3 regions of the Halomonas sp. AOP7-E1-9 genome follow, and region 1 is predicted to be linked to each of the others. Evidence: riboswitches for the same ligand, from Rfam matches in the RefSeq annotation. Region 1 holds a riboswitch; each other region holds the start of a gene.
The links. A riboswitch is a leader RNA that binds a small molecule or an ion and turns the genes downstream of it on or off. The one in region 1 is predicted to bind thiamine pyrophosphate.
Positions count from the first base shown of each region.

Region 1 (4,444 bases):
ACGCACGACACAGACCCCCAAATTTTTCTAATGGCTTATGCAAAATATCGCTGTTTGTCACCTTGTACGGTTCGCCGTAACGTAAGCAACGAATCAGCGGGGCCAACGCCCGATGTTAATCAACAACACGTAACGGGTTTTCTGATGAACAAGATGTTAACAGCAAAGAATGCGCTTATTGTGGCAGGTTCGTTTCTTATCAGCGCTTTTGGCTATGCGAATGATGATCCGCGCAGTCTGCCGGTGGCGTCGGTGGTCAACGACACTATCGTAGCCTTGATGGACGCGCACAGTGTCCCGGGCATGGCCTTAGCGGTGAGCGTTAAGGGCACGCCCTATTACTTTAATTATGGGGTCGCCGATCAAGAGGCTGGCGTGCCGGTAACCACCGATACGCTGTTTGAGTTGGGTTCCGTCAGCAAGACGTTTACGGCGACGCTGGCGGCTTACGCTCAGGCCAGCGGTGCTCTGTCACTTTCCGACCCCGCCAGCCAGTACCTGCCAGCCCTTGAAGGAAGCGCCTTTGATAACATCAGCCTATTGGAACTGGGCACCTACACGGCGGGTGGGCTGCCGTTGCAGTTTCCAGATAGCGTCAACAACGAAGACGACATGGTCGCCTACTACCGCCAGTGGGCACCGACGTATGCGCCAGGCACTCATCGGCTCTATTCAAATCCGAGCATTGGATTACTCGGTTACCTGACCGCCCAGCGGCTTGGAAAACCTTACGCCCAGTTGATGGAAGCGCACGTGTTTTCAGCATTCGGCCTTGAACACAGCTACCTGCAGGTACCTGAAGACGCGCAGGCGAACTACGCCTTCGGGTACTCAAAAGAGGATGAGCCGATTCGGGTGAACCCCGGCGTACTGGATGCAGAGGCCTACGGGGTAAAGTCGAATAGCGCCGATATGCTGGCGTTCATTAACGCCAACATGGACAGCTCAGCGGTGGATGAACCGCTGCGCGAAGCACTGGAAGCAACCCGGATGGGCTACGTCAACATGGGCGATATGACCCAAGGCCTCGGTTGGGAACGCTATGCCTACCCTGTGTCGCTTGACCAGCTACAAGCAGGCAATTCGCTGGAGATGGTGCTGGAGGCTAACAAGGCCGAGCAGCTTCAGACACCGCTACCGGCAGATGACGATGTGTGGTTTAACAAGACGGGCTCAACCAATGGCTTTGGCGCTTATGTCGCCTTTGTACCCAGCCAGCAAATAGGCATCGTGATGCTCGCCAACCGCAATTATCCCAACCAGGCACGTATTGAGGCCGCCCACCATATTCTGACGACACTTGCGGCGACGCCCTGAAAAAAACCGCCTTTATGCCACGAGCCTTCCTAAAGGCTCGTCATTAAAGCGCTCTTTTATGCATTGCATTTTGGGTGGTGGATAAGGAGACTTGCACTACCGCGATCCCCCCACTGCAAAGAGCCAACACCATGCGCCTTAACGCCGACTTTAGCCACTTTGCCTGCGTAACGCCGGACCAATATCAATGGGTCGATTCGCCCAGTGCAGGCGTCACACGCATGATGCTTGATCGCATCGGCGAGGAAGTCGCCAGAGCGACCAGCCTGGTACGCTACGCGCCCAACAGCCAGTTCACCTCACATACCCACGACGGCGGGGAAGAGATTCTTGTACTAGAGGGCGTGTTCGGTGATGAGCACGGCCGCTACCCCGCGGGCACCTATCTGCGCAATCCTATCGGTACGGGCCACACCCCGCACATAGGCGATGAGGGCGCGCTCATCCTGGTGAAGCTTCACCAGTTTGCAGCCAATGACATTCTTCAACTGGCCGTACCTGCCCACCGTTTACCTTGGCAGCCGGACCGCCGCCCAGGCATTACCTATAAAATGCTGCATACCTTTCACCAGGAGCGCGCCAGCCTGGAGCGGTGGGAGGCGGGCGTGACGATTGCCTACCCGACGCTGGGTGGTGGCCTGGAGGCGTTTGTTCTGGAAGGCACCTTGTGCGACGGCGATACCGAATACCCGACGGGCAGCTGGTGTCGCTACCCTCCCGGCGCCGCTCCCCAACTTAGCGCGGGCAGCGCAGGGGTCAAGCTCTACTTAAAACGCGGGCACCTGCGGCTTGATTAACGAGTCAGGCCAAGAAATGGCAGCAGCGTAAGCAGTGCCACCATAACGACCGCCACCATTACCAGGGTGACCTGAAAGGGATGCGCCGCCAAGCGGCGCCATAAGGTAGGTGCATCGCCTTGGCTCACGGCCTCGGCGTGCGCTTGCCGAGCCTTGGTGAAGCGCTCGGCTTGATACACCGCCAGTGCTGCTTCGGCCGCCTCACGCTGGGTTTCATCACGCAGCCAGATCGCGTCCACCCCTAAGCGGAAAAAACCGGCCTGCGTTTCATAGGTATCAAAACCATGTTCTGCCAGTAGTGAGCGGACTTCCATGGCTTCTTCATCGGTAACGTAGCGCAGCCGAAACAGCAAGTGTGCCATATCAGTCGCCCATCGCCGCCATTAGGTCGGCCTGGATAACTTCGATCCAATAGCCGTCCGGGTCTTTCACAAAAATGACGCCCTGCATTTTGCCTTGATCCGCCCGCTTTATGAACGTCACATCGTGCTCATCAAACCACGCCTGGGCCGCTTCCAAGTCCGGCACGCTAAAGCAGATATGTCCAAAGCCCTGCGGTTCGGCATTGCCATCGTGGTAGGCAAAATCGTCCTGGTCTTCGGTGCCCCAGTTATGGGTAAGTTCTAACAACCCCTTTTGGCTGAAGGTCCAGGCCGTACGCGCCTGGGTATCTTCCGGCACCTGGTCGTTGGCTTCCAGGTTCGCCAGAAAGTAGAGCGAAAACTGCATCTCTTCGAAATCCAGCCGACGCAGCACCTGCATGCCAAATACCTGGGAGTAAAAGGCCAATGAACGCTCGGGGTCTTTCGCCCGCAGCATCGTATGGTTTAAGCGAAACCCTTGGGTTTGCGCAGGGGCCGGACGAACGCCTTTATGCTGTTCACCTTGCAAAGTCATCTTGGGCTCCTTGTGGGGAATTATGCTGTTAAATGAATTGATTGAGCGGTTATCTTTGACAAAAACCATACCGTGTACAAGCCTATCTCTAACCGTTTCACACCGCATGATACCGTTGTGATGACATACCATGAGGGCAGAACAGCCATTATTCCAGCCCCGCTTACCCTACCGGCCTCCCCTTACACATCGCCTGCGCTTTACAGCACCGCCCAAGGCAAGGATAGTAGCCTGACGACAGGGGCGCTTGAGACGCTCAAGCTGAGATGCACCCTTAGAACCTGAACCGGATAATACCGGCGTAGGAAGTCGCGGTGTCATCACACCCGATCTACGCTGTGAGGTGGCCATGACATCACTCCCGCTGAGCGACGCGCTTTCCGCTGTACAACGCACCACGCCGTTAGTGCACTGTATTACCAATTTTGTAGCGATGAACAGCACAGCTAACTGCCTGCTGGCTGTCGGCGCTTCCCCTGCCATGCTGCATTCAACTGAGGAAGTCGCTGAGTTTACTCGCTTGGCCGGGGCACTTTCGATCAATATCGGCACGCCTTCACCACACTGGGCAGAAGGTATGCAACTTGCCGCCAGAACGGCCAACGAGAGCAATACGCCTTGGGTATTGGACCCGGTTGCGGTGGGCGCCACTTACTACCGTCAAACGCTTTCACAAACGCTATTGGCTTTTAAGCCCAGCGTGATCCGTGGCAATACCTCAGAAATCATGACGCTTTCCGGCTTGACCCACGCGGGCCGAGGAGTGGATGCCACAGCCTCTACGGATGAAGCGCGTGAGGCTGCCATAAACCTCGCCAAGCAGCAACGCTGTGTTGTCGCGATGACCGGCGTTCAGGATTTTATTACCGATGGCACTCAGCACTGGCGTCTGAGCGGCGGGCACGCGCTTATGCCGCGTGTCACTACGCTTGGCTGTGCGTTAAGTGCCACCGTTGCCGCCTTTGTAGCGGCCAGCCCCGAAGCTCCCTTGAACGCCACGTTAGCCGCACTTACAAGCTTTGCTATCGCGGGTAGCCGCGCTGGACAACAGGCGGCAGGCCCGGGTAGTTTTCAGGTAGCCCTGTTGGACGCCTTGTATCAGCTAACACCTACAGACGTCCGTCAGTTTACCGGGCTGGAGGAAGGCTAATGCGTTTTGATCTTTCGCTTTATCTGGTCACTGACGCTCAACTCTGTAAAGCCGCAGGGCTAGAGCGCACCGTGATTGAGGCCGTCAAAGGGGGCGTCAGCTTTGTTCAACTGCGCGATAAACACGCAAGCGATACCGACATGATTGAACAGGCCAAGCGTTTGAAAGCCGCCCTGGCGGGTAGCGGGGTACCGCTGGTGATTAATGACCGCTTGAACGTTGCCTTGCAAAGCGGCGCCGATGGGCTGCATGTCGGCCAAAGCGATACAGCGGTTCAAGAGGC
Region 1 covers NZ_JBQSVC010000008.1:123,408-127,851, forward strand. The annotation lists gene ACT3R4_RS07115 (LysR family transcriptional regulator) at 1-6, opposite strand, end outside; gene ampC (class C beta-lactamase) at 154-1,317, shown strand; gene ACT3R4_RS07125 (cupin domain-containing protein) at 1,449-2,114, shown strand; gene ACT3R4_RS07130 (DUF6164 family protein) at 2,111-2,476, opposite strand; gene gloA (lactoylglutathione lyase) at 2,478-3,011, opposite strand; TPP riboswitch at 3,241-3,336, shown strand; gene thiM (hydroxyethylthiazole kinase) at 3,361-4,161, shown strand; gene thiE (thiamine phosphate synthase) at 4,161-4,444, shown strand, end outside.

Region 2 (4,444 bases), on a different contig from region 1:
AGCCCCGCCAACCGCCGCCTAAAAGCACCAAGACGAAAGCGCAGATGCGCCATGAAACGCTGATGGGCGGCATTACCGCGACACTTTCCTTTGTCGTTTTTCAGGTATTTGACCTGCAGGGGTCGCTCTCGGCACAAATGGCGACCATTTTGGTGCTGTTCGCGATGGGCTATGCCGGTGCGCGCGTATCCGCTCGCAAACGTGCCATCGGCACGCTGTTGGGGTGTAACCTGGCGCTGATTATGCAGCTTCTGCTTTACACACAAAGCAATCACTTCCTGCTAGCGATTGTGCTTTATTGGTTGGGGCTATTGCTGTTTGGGCGTGAGCACATACTTGAAGGCGGGGGCTCCGGCATCGGGTTTGGCGGGATGACCACCCTGGGTATCCTGTTTGGTCAATCTTTAGGCCCCAGTCAGGACCTTGTCTATAGCGCCCTGTATCGCTTTTCATCCATGAGTGTGGCGCTGGTAGTAACGCTGCTGTTCATGGCTTGCCTGCATTATGTGCTCAATCTTTGGGAGCCTACGCGACTACCAGAAAGAAAATGAGGTAACTTTTTTAACAAAGGCTACTCTGATAAGGCAGCTGTGATGTGAAGGGCAATATGTTCTTCTCTCCAGCGTGTTTCCTGCTAACGGATTAGAGGTGTATGTCATGAGTGGAAAAGACGATAAAGCAAAAGGCGCCGCTAACAAAGCCGCTGGTAAAGTGAAAGAAGCGGCTGGCAAAGTAACGGGCAGCGAAAAAACGGAAGCCAAAGGCAAAATGCAGCAGGCTAAAGGCGAAGCTCAAAAAGGTAAAGGCGACGTGAAAGAGAGTCTCAAGAAAAAATAGCTTTGCCACGCACGTTAGCGTAACACGTCGACAACAGGGGCCTTCAGGCCCCTGTTTGCGTTTATGCCTTTCGTTTTCAAACCGTTTTACACTTCCTGATACAGCTGGCTTCCCGTTTTTCGAAACTTCTCCGCCTGCTCTTCCATGCCGCGCTTAACCGACTCCGCGTCGTTAGTGCTTTCTGGCGTGCGGTCGCGGTAGGTGTCGCGTACTTCCTGGCTAATCTTCATTGAGCAGAACTTGGGCCCACACATAGAGCAAAAATGCGCTACCTTCGCGGAATCCTTGGGCAGGGTTTCGTCATGAAATTCCCGCGCGGTGTCCGGGTCTAGCCCCAGGTTGAACTGGTCTTCCCAGCGGAATTCAAACCGCGCCTTGGAAAGCGCATTATCACGCCGCTGTGCTGCCGGGTGGCCCTTGGCAAGATCCGCCGCATGGGCGGCAATTTTGTAGGTAATAATACCGGTCTTGACGTCATCTTTATTGGGCAGGCCCAGGTGCTCTTTCGGCGTGACATAGCAGAGCATGGCACATCCAAACCAGCCGATCATCGCCGCCCCAATGCCCGAGGTAATATGGTCGTAGCCTGGTGCGATATCCGTGACCAACGGGCCGAGTGTGTAGAAGGGCGCCTCGTCGCAGTACTCCAACTGCTTGTCCATGTTCTCTTTGACAAGGTGCATGGGCACGTGGCCGGGGCCTTCAATCATTACCTGCACGTCGTGCTTCCAGGCAATGTGGGTCAGCTCACCCAGGGTTTTAAGTTCGGCCATCTGCGCTTCGTCATTGGCATCGGCGATAGAGCCTGGGCGCAGGCCGTCACCTAATGAAAACGCCACATCGTACTGCTTGCAGATCTCGCAGATCTCCTCGAAGTGGGTATACAGAAAGCTCTCCTGATGATGGTACAAACACCATTTGGCCATAATCGAACCGCCGCGCGAGACGATGCCCGTTACCCGGTTGGCGGTCAGCGGCACATAGCGCAGCAAAACGCCTGCGTGAATGGTGAAGTAATCCACACCCTGTTCGGCCTGCTCGATCAACGTATCGCGAAACACCTCCCAGGTCAGGTTTTCGGCCACGCCGTTGACCTTCTCCAGCGCTTGGTAGATGGGCACCGTACCGATAGGCACTGGCGAGTTACGCAAAATCCATTCGCGGGTTTCGTGAATGTTCTGCCCGGTGGAGAGATCCATGATGGTATCCGCGCCCCAGCGAATCCCCCAGGTCATTTTGTCGACTTCTTCTTCAATCGACGAGGTAACGGCCGAGTTGCCCAGGTTGCCGTTAATCTTGACCAGAAAGTTACGCCCGATAATCATCGGCTCGCTTTCAGGATGGTTGATGTTATTGGGAATAATCGCCCGCCCGCGAGCAACTTCATCGCGCACAAACTCCGGCGTAATCTCTTCTGGGATGCTGGCGCCGAAGCTTTGGCCGCGATGCTGGTGGCCCAGGATTCTCTCCACCTCGGCATCGCCCAGCGCTTGGCGGCGCTGGTTCTCGCGCAGGGCGATAAATTCCATTTCCGGCGTGATGATCCCTTGGCGGGCGTAGTGCAGCTGGGTAACGTTTTTGCCTTCTTTTGCCCGACGCGGCGTGCGTTTCAAATCAAAGCGCAGCTGAGCCAGCATGGGGTCGTTGGCGCGGCGTTTGCCGTACTCAGACGTATGGCCTTCTAAAAACTCGGTGTCGTCGCGTTCCTCAATCCACACCCGGCGAAGCGCGGGAAGCCCACGGCGTAGATCAATCTGGGCGTTGGGGTCGGTGTAGGGGCCAGAGGTGTCGTACACCAGCAGCGGCGGGTTCTGTTCATCCACGCTGGTCGTTTTGGTCGGCGAGAGACTGATTTCCCGAAACGGCACGTGGATATCCGGGCGCGAGCCTTCAAGATACACCTTGCGTGAACCGGGTAGTGGGGAAATCGCGGCGGCATCGACCTGGGCGGTTTCGGCTAGAAAGCGGGCTGTCTTCTGGGTAACGGTTTTGTTCACGGTTATATCCTTGTTATTGGAATTAATGGGAAAGGTCCAGGCCCATCTGCCAGAAGTCGATTTCCAGGCGCGTGGCATCGCGGAAAATTTTGCTGAGCTCATTAAAGCGGGCAGGGGTGACGTCGGCGAGGCGAGCATCCAGCCATTCAAGCTCGGCTTGCATGGCCGCCTGAAACTCCTCGCTTTCGTACATCGCAATCCAGGCATCAAACGGGTTGTGTGTGCCGCGTAGCGTTGTGGATTTTGCGTTCAACCAGTTGGCAATCTCGCCATAGCCCACCAGGCAAGGGGCAAGTGCCACGTGTAAATCCAGCAGGTCGCCACGGTTGCCGGTATCCAACACGTAGCGGGTGTAGGCCATGGTCGCCCGAGCTTCTTGTAGCTCGGCAAGTGCCTCCTCGGAAATACCCCACTCGCGACAAAAGCCCACGTGCAAGCCCAATTCCACATCCACAATGGTTTTTAAACCTTCATGGGCATGGCGCAAATCGGCAAGCGTAGGGCTTTTGTAGGCGGCCAGTGCATAGGCGCGAGCGAAGTGAATCAGAAACAGGTAATCCTGCTTCAGGTAGTGGCGAAATGACGCTTCAGGCAACGTGGCGTTGCCCAGCTGGCACACAAAGTCGTGCTCAATGTAGGCGCGCCAATCGTCATGGCAGGCAGTGGTTAAATCAGTAAAGCGGTAGCCCATACATCCTCCGGTGGTGGTGATCCGAAGGGCAGGCGAAAAGATCGAGGAAATGGCACGGAAGGGTGGCGAGCGATTGTGGGAGAGAGCTAGCCAGTGCCATCGCTTGATCCCTACGCCGGTACCCGCGCTACATCAAAAGCAGCGCATTAGCCGGATCAGGTTCAGCGGGACCAGCGCTTGGCAGCAAAATTGCTACGCCCTGCGCCATCTCAGCCGGATTCACCGGCACCCCGTCAAGCATTCAACTCAGCGAGTCTAGGTGGCGGTGGAGGGAGATGCAAGGGGGCGGACGACGGTGCTATGTGTTAATTTGAATCGATTATGACGATTAACACTCATCATTACAGCGTGATGCGATCAGGAAGTACTGACATTGACCACCGATAACAAAACGGGTTGGGAAGCCTTCTATCGCGCCAATCAAACGCGAGCCGCCTCGCCGCTGTTACGCCGCGCTTTGGGGGACGAGTGCTTACCCAAAGGCAACGGCCATGCTATCGATTTAGGATGTGGAGGCGGCATCGAAACCGCACTACTGCTGACGTCAGGGTGGAAGGTCTTGGCGATCGACAAAGCGCCCAATGCCATTGTGCGAGTAGAAACACTAAAAGCTGAATTGCCCAGCGCTGATCTGACAATTTTGACTTCGAGTTTCGAGGAATTGAAAGGCCTGCCATCGTCATCCTTGGCCCACGCCGGGCTAAGCCTGCCGTTCTGCGAGCCAACGCACTTTCCCACACTGTGGGACATGATCCTTTCAGCGCTTGAGCCGGGAGGGTTATTTGTCGGGCACCTCTTCGGAGACAGGCACGATTGGGCCAAGCATCCAGCAATGAGCTTTCACTCGATGCAAGAAATAGAAGCGCTATGCGATGGTCTGAAAATTGAGCTTTTACGCGAAAGCGAAGGAGAGGGCGGG
Region 2 covers NZ_JBQSVC010000011.1:465-4,908, reverse strand. The annotation lists gene ACT3R4_RS08340 (DUF2955 domain-containing protein) at 1-551, shown strand, start outside; gene ACT3R4_RS08335 (CsbD family protein) at 658-837, shown strand; gene thiC (phosphomethylpyrimidine synthase ThiC) at 924-2,834, opposite strand; gene tenA (thiaminase II) at 2,857-3,525, opposite strand; TPP riboswitch at 3,616-3,768, opposite strand; gene ACT3R4_RS08320 (class I SAM-dependent methyltransferase) at 3,899-4,444, shown strand, end outside.
Region 2: it holds a riboswitch for thiamine pyrophosphate, as region 1 does, so the genes downstream of both, tenA (thiaminase II) here and thiM (hydroxyethylthiazole kinase) in region 1, are expected to answer to the same signal.

Region 3 (4,444 bases), on a different contig from region 1:
CTCGACGAAGCGATTGCGTTTATTAATGCTAATCCTAACGGCAACGGCACGTCTATCTTCACGAATTCTGGCTGGGTGGCGCGGCGCTTTGAAACTGATATAGACGTGGGGCAGGTGGGTATCAACGTGCCAATCCCGGTGCCGGTTGCCTATTTCAGCTTCACTGGCTCACGTGCTTCAAAGCTCGGCGATTTAGGGCCAAATGGAAAACAGGCGATCGCCTTCTGGACGCAAACCAAAACGGTAACGGCACGCTGGTTTGAGCCTGAAAACGTTTCAAGCGGTATCAATAGTACTATTGCATTAAGCTGACGCTTACTTACTAAGCAGTCACTGGTTCTTGTGGGGGCCAGTGACGTTGTTGTACTCAAGGCTTAAAAATCATTCAGCAGGCTCAAGCTTTCTTCCAGTAGCTTTTCAATCGGCTTAAGTTGGCTTTCATGCAATACGAGTAGAGACGGCGCCTCTTTTGGCTGTCCGACAAGGGGCACTAAAAGGGCGAACTCACTCTCCTCTAGATGAAATTCATGAATTTCACGCGGGCCTAAGGCCGTTTGGCATTGGGAGCAGCGGTAGACATCGTCCTCGCCATACACCAACCGGTGATACATTTTAAAAAGCGTATAAAGTGCCAGGCCGCCTTCAAGCGCAGACCAGCGTTCGGGCGTTTTGGGTATATCGTCGGTGACCTCTTGCCCTTCGGCTTTGGCATCGGCGATCACATTTGCTAAAGGCATCGCCAAAATGGCAGGGTCTTCAGAGGGGAGCGGAGCGTTTTGCTTCGTGGCCTGGTCGAAGTCTTTCACCGCGCGCTTTACATCATCTAGCGTATTTAAAACGTAGTCAGCATGCTGTAAGTCGCCAGGCTCGCAGCTACCGTTCTCCCAGCCATGGATCACGCGTAGCGTCATGTCTCCTCGTGACATGGGGCGGGCCAGCAGCATATAAAGCATTACGCGAACGTGAAGCTGGCGCTCATCGGTATTGTTTTCAAACGCACGGTAGGGGTCAGCAAACAGAGTATTGAGCCGCCCTTGCGTATGCTCCTTGGCTTCGGTGTATGACATAGTGGTTTCCTGTAAGCGCGTCGCTTATTCTCCTGTGCGACGCTTGTAACATTAATGTTTTATAACACTAATGGCAGTAAGCTACTTTTATTTTGTAATGCTTTGACTCAGTTTACAGCAGCTTTTGTTAGTCTAGACAACGTTGTAGCGAATGAATAGCAGAAGTAAACCGTTTTCCTGTTAGCTATTTAGCGGCTAAGATACGGTGCGAGTAGCTGCTCATTTTGACGGTTAGCTCGCTTTACATCAGGATACGCTCTCAATTCACTGTCGCCAGGGGAGCCACGTTGCGTGGCTGAGAATGCTATGACGCAGACCCTGGAACCTGAACCGGTTAGTACCGGCGGAGGAAGTGCGACATGCCATACCTAACGTCAGCCGTGCTGGGCGCGGCGCTCTGTTGCTTTGCATTTTTAGGCCTTAAAGCCCGTGGGCGTAAAGGCTCATTGGATGACTTTGTAACCGCTCGTAATTCACAAACCAGCACCACGCTAGGGCTCTCTTTTGTTGCATCTGGTATGGGGGCCTGGATTTTGTTTGCACCGCCAGAAATTGGCGCTTTTATTGGCCCATTGGCCTTGGCAGGCTATGCCCTTGGCTCCTCACTGCCTTTTATCGTCCTTGGCTTTTATGGTCCGTCTATACGCCGGGCTCTCCCTGAGGGGCGGAGCATCGCTGAGTTTGCTGAGGCGTGCTATGGGCGCGGAGTGCGCCACTGGGTAACGCTGGTTTCCGTGGTGTATATGGCCTGCTTTTTAGCCGCTGAATTAACCGCTATTGGAGCGATCACCTCGCTGCTTTCTGATGTTCCGTCGAGCTGGGTGATTATTGGAGTAACGCTCACTACGTTGCTTTACACGGTAAGCGGTGGGCTGCGCGCAAGCCTGGCCACTGACCGTTGGCAGGCATGGTTGCTGCTTGCACTGTTAGTGGTGGTTTCCAGTGTCACCCTTTGGCACTTGCCTGCCATGCCGAGCAGTGCGGCATGGCCCTCTATCGCCACTTCTGATGCGCTTAGTGTGGCACTAACGCTTGTCATCGCGGTTACCGCAGCGAACTTGTTTCACCAGGGCTACTGGCAGCGGGTATGGGCGGCACGTAATGACCACAGTTTGGCCCGCGGGGCTTGGGTAGGAGGGGGCGCCACGGTCATGATCGTTATGGTGATTGGCGGTTTGGGTATGCTTGCTGCCATGAACGGTGTTCCGCTGGGCGAACCGCCCATGCCTTTTTTTGCACTGCTCAATAACGCGCCACCCTGGCTAGCTATAACGGCACTAGTACTTGCCGTTACATTGGTGGCGTCCAGCGTAGATACGCTACAAAGCGGTATTGCCTCACTGATCGTGTCGCGCAGTGAGCAGCCAAGCGTTTCTATCGCGCTCACACGCTGGATGACCGTTTTGCTTATGGTGCCTGTCGTGGTTGTCGCACTTCAAGGTGTGTCTGTTTTACGTCTTTTTTTAATCGCTGATTTAGTCTGCGCTGCAACTGTGGTGCCCGTGCTGCTGGGCTTATGGCGGCGCATGACGCCCCTTGCGGCTATCGGTGGCGGCATGGCGGGTCTATTGGGTGCGATCTTGCCTGGGTGGATGAGTCACGCCAGCATAAGCGAAGGGATAATGGCGGCAAGCTTTCCAAACAGTGTACCCACACTAGCGCCGTTTCTAGGTGCGTTGTTAGCTTCCACGGTGGTAAGCGTGTTATTAGCGTATTTAAGAACCCCTTGGAACCAAGGACAGTTATGATTCGCAGTATTTTGACGACCCCTGATGGCGAAACCCATGAAGGGAACGAAGAGCTTTTTGTCACATGGCAGAATACCCCCGGCAGTCATATATGGATCGATATGCAGGGGGAATCAGCAGAATCTGCTGAGCGGCTACTGGGTAAATTTGAGTGTCACCCCATGGCTATTCAGGATGCCCATAAAGAGCGCGTACCACCCAAAATAGAAGAGTTTGATAACCACGCACTGATTATTTACCGCGGTATTTCATCTTTTGACGCCCAGCTAAACTTTGTTCCTCAGCAGGTCTGCTTTTTTATTGGTGAGTGCTTTTTAGTGACGTTACATCCAGGCGTTGCCATGAGCATTGAGCGGCTCTTTAAGGAGCACGGTAAGACGTTATTAGCGAAATCACCGGAGCAGGTGGCGCTCAAGGTGATGTATATCTCTGCTGGGTATTACATTGATAGCCTGCTTGAATTTGAAGCGGAATTAAGCGATTTAGAAGATGAGTTACATGAAAATGGCAACGATGTATTAATGCGCAAAATTACCATGTACCGCTCCCGGCTGGTTAAGATGCGGCGCGTGTTTAATTATCATAAAGGGATTACCCAAGAGTTAACTGTCTACGACTATGAGCACGTCCCGCGTGAGGAAAGTGAAACGCTGCATGCCATTAACGATGTTGCCGAACGTTTTGAGCGGCTTTATACGCTTACTCAGATGTATTACGACATTTGCGGTGACCTAGTCGACGGTTACATATCAATCTCGTCGCACCAACTGAACATTACAATGCGCGTTCTAACGGTCATTACGGCGATTTTTGTTCCGTTAACGTTTGTTGCCGGTATCTACGGGATGAACTTTGACTACATGCCGGAGCTGCACTATCGCTATGGCTACTTCTTCATTTTAGGCATGATGGCAGGAATCGGTGGCGTACTGATTTGGCTATTCAGACGAAAGGGCTGGTTCTAATTCAGCAGGCTTTTAAGTGGCCTAAAGAGTTTGTTATGGTCGACAAGTCATCTTATTCCTTTGTGTCAAGGAGCCTGACAATGCCTGAACCTACCGCCGTTTCTTCTACGATGGCTGCCATGCTCTTGGTCGGGCATGGTGGGGTCGAACAACTGCATTATCGTGAAGACGTCAAAACGCCGTTACCCGTCCCAGGTGATGTTCTGGTCCAGGTGACGGCGACCGCGAAAAACAATACCGACCGTAAAGCGCGTGAGGGCCTGTATCCCACCAAAGAGAAAGGCGACGTGACGTCCTTTGCTATGGGCGGCACGCCCACCTTAACGTTTCCACGTATTCAGGGGGCAGATGTAGCCGGGCGTATCGTAGCGGTAGGCGAAGGCGTGGATGCCGAGCGTATTGGCCAGCGTGGCCTGCTTGATTTCAATATTTATGCGGATGAGCGCCGGGACATCAATCTAACTCCCGACTACTACGGCCATGGGGCCGATGGCGGCTACGCTGAGTATATTGCGGTACCCGCAGACCAGTTCCACTCCATTGATAATCCCGAACTCCGCGATGCTGAGCTAGCCGCGATGGGCATGTGCTCCTATCAAACGGCGTACCATATGATGACCTCGGCACACATCAAGGCTGGCGAGCGCGTGTTGGTAAGCGGTGC
Region 3 covers NZ_JBQSVC010000015.1:3,097-7,540, reverse strand. The annotation lists gene ACT3R4_RS10095 (CoA-acylating methylmalonate-semialdehyde dehydrogenase) at 1-312, shown strand, start outside; gene ACT3R4_RS10090 (hypothetical protein) at 375-1,067, opposite strand; TPP riboswitch at 1,333-1,437, shown strand; gene ACT3R4_RS10085 (SLC5/6 family protein) at 1,427-2,815, shown strand; gene corA (magnesium/cobalt transporter CorA) at 2,812-3,780, shown strand; gene ACT3R4_RS10075 (zinc-binding dehydrogenase) at 3,861-4,444, shown strand, end outside.
Region 3: it holds a riboswitch for thiamine pyrophosphate, as region 1 does, so the genes downstream of both, ACT3R4_RS10085 (SLC5/6 family protein) here and thiM (hydroxyethylthiazole kinase) in region 1, are expected to answer to the same signal.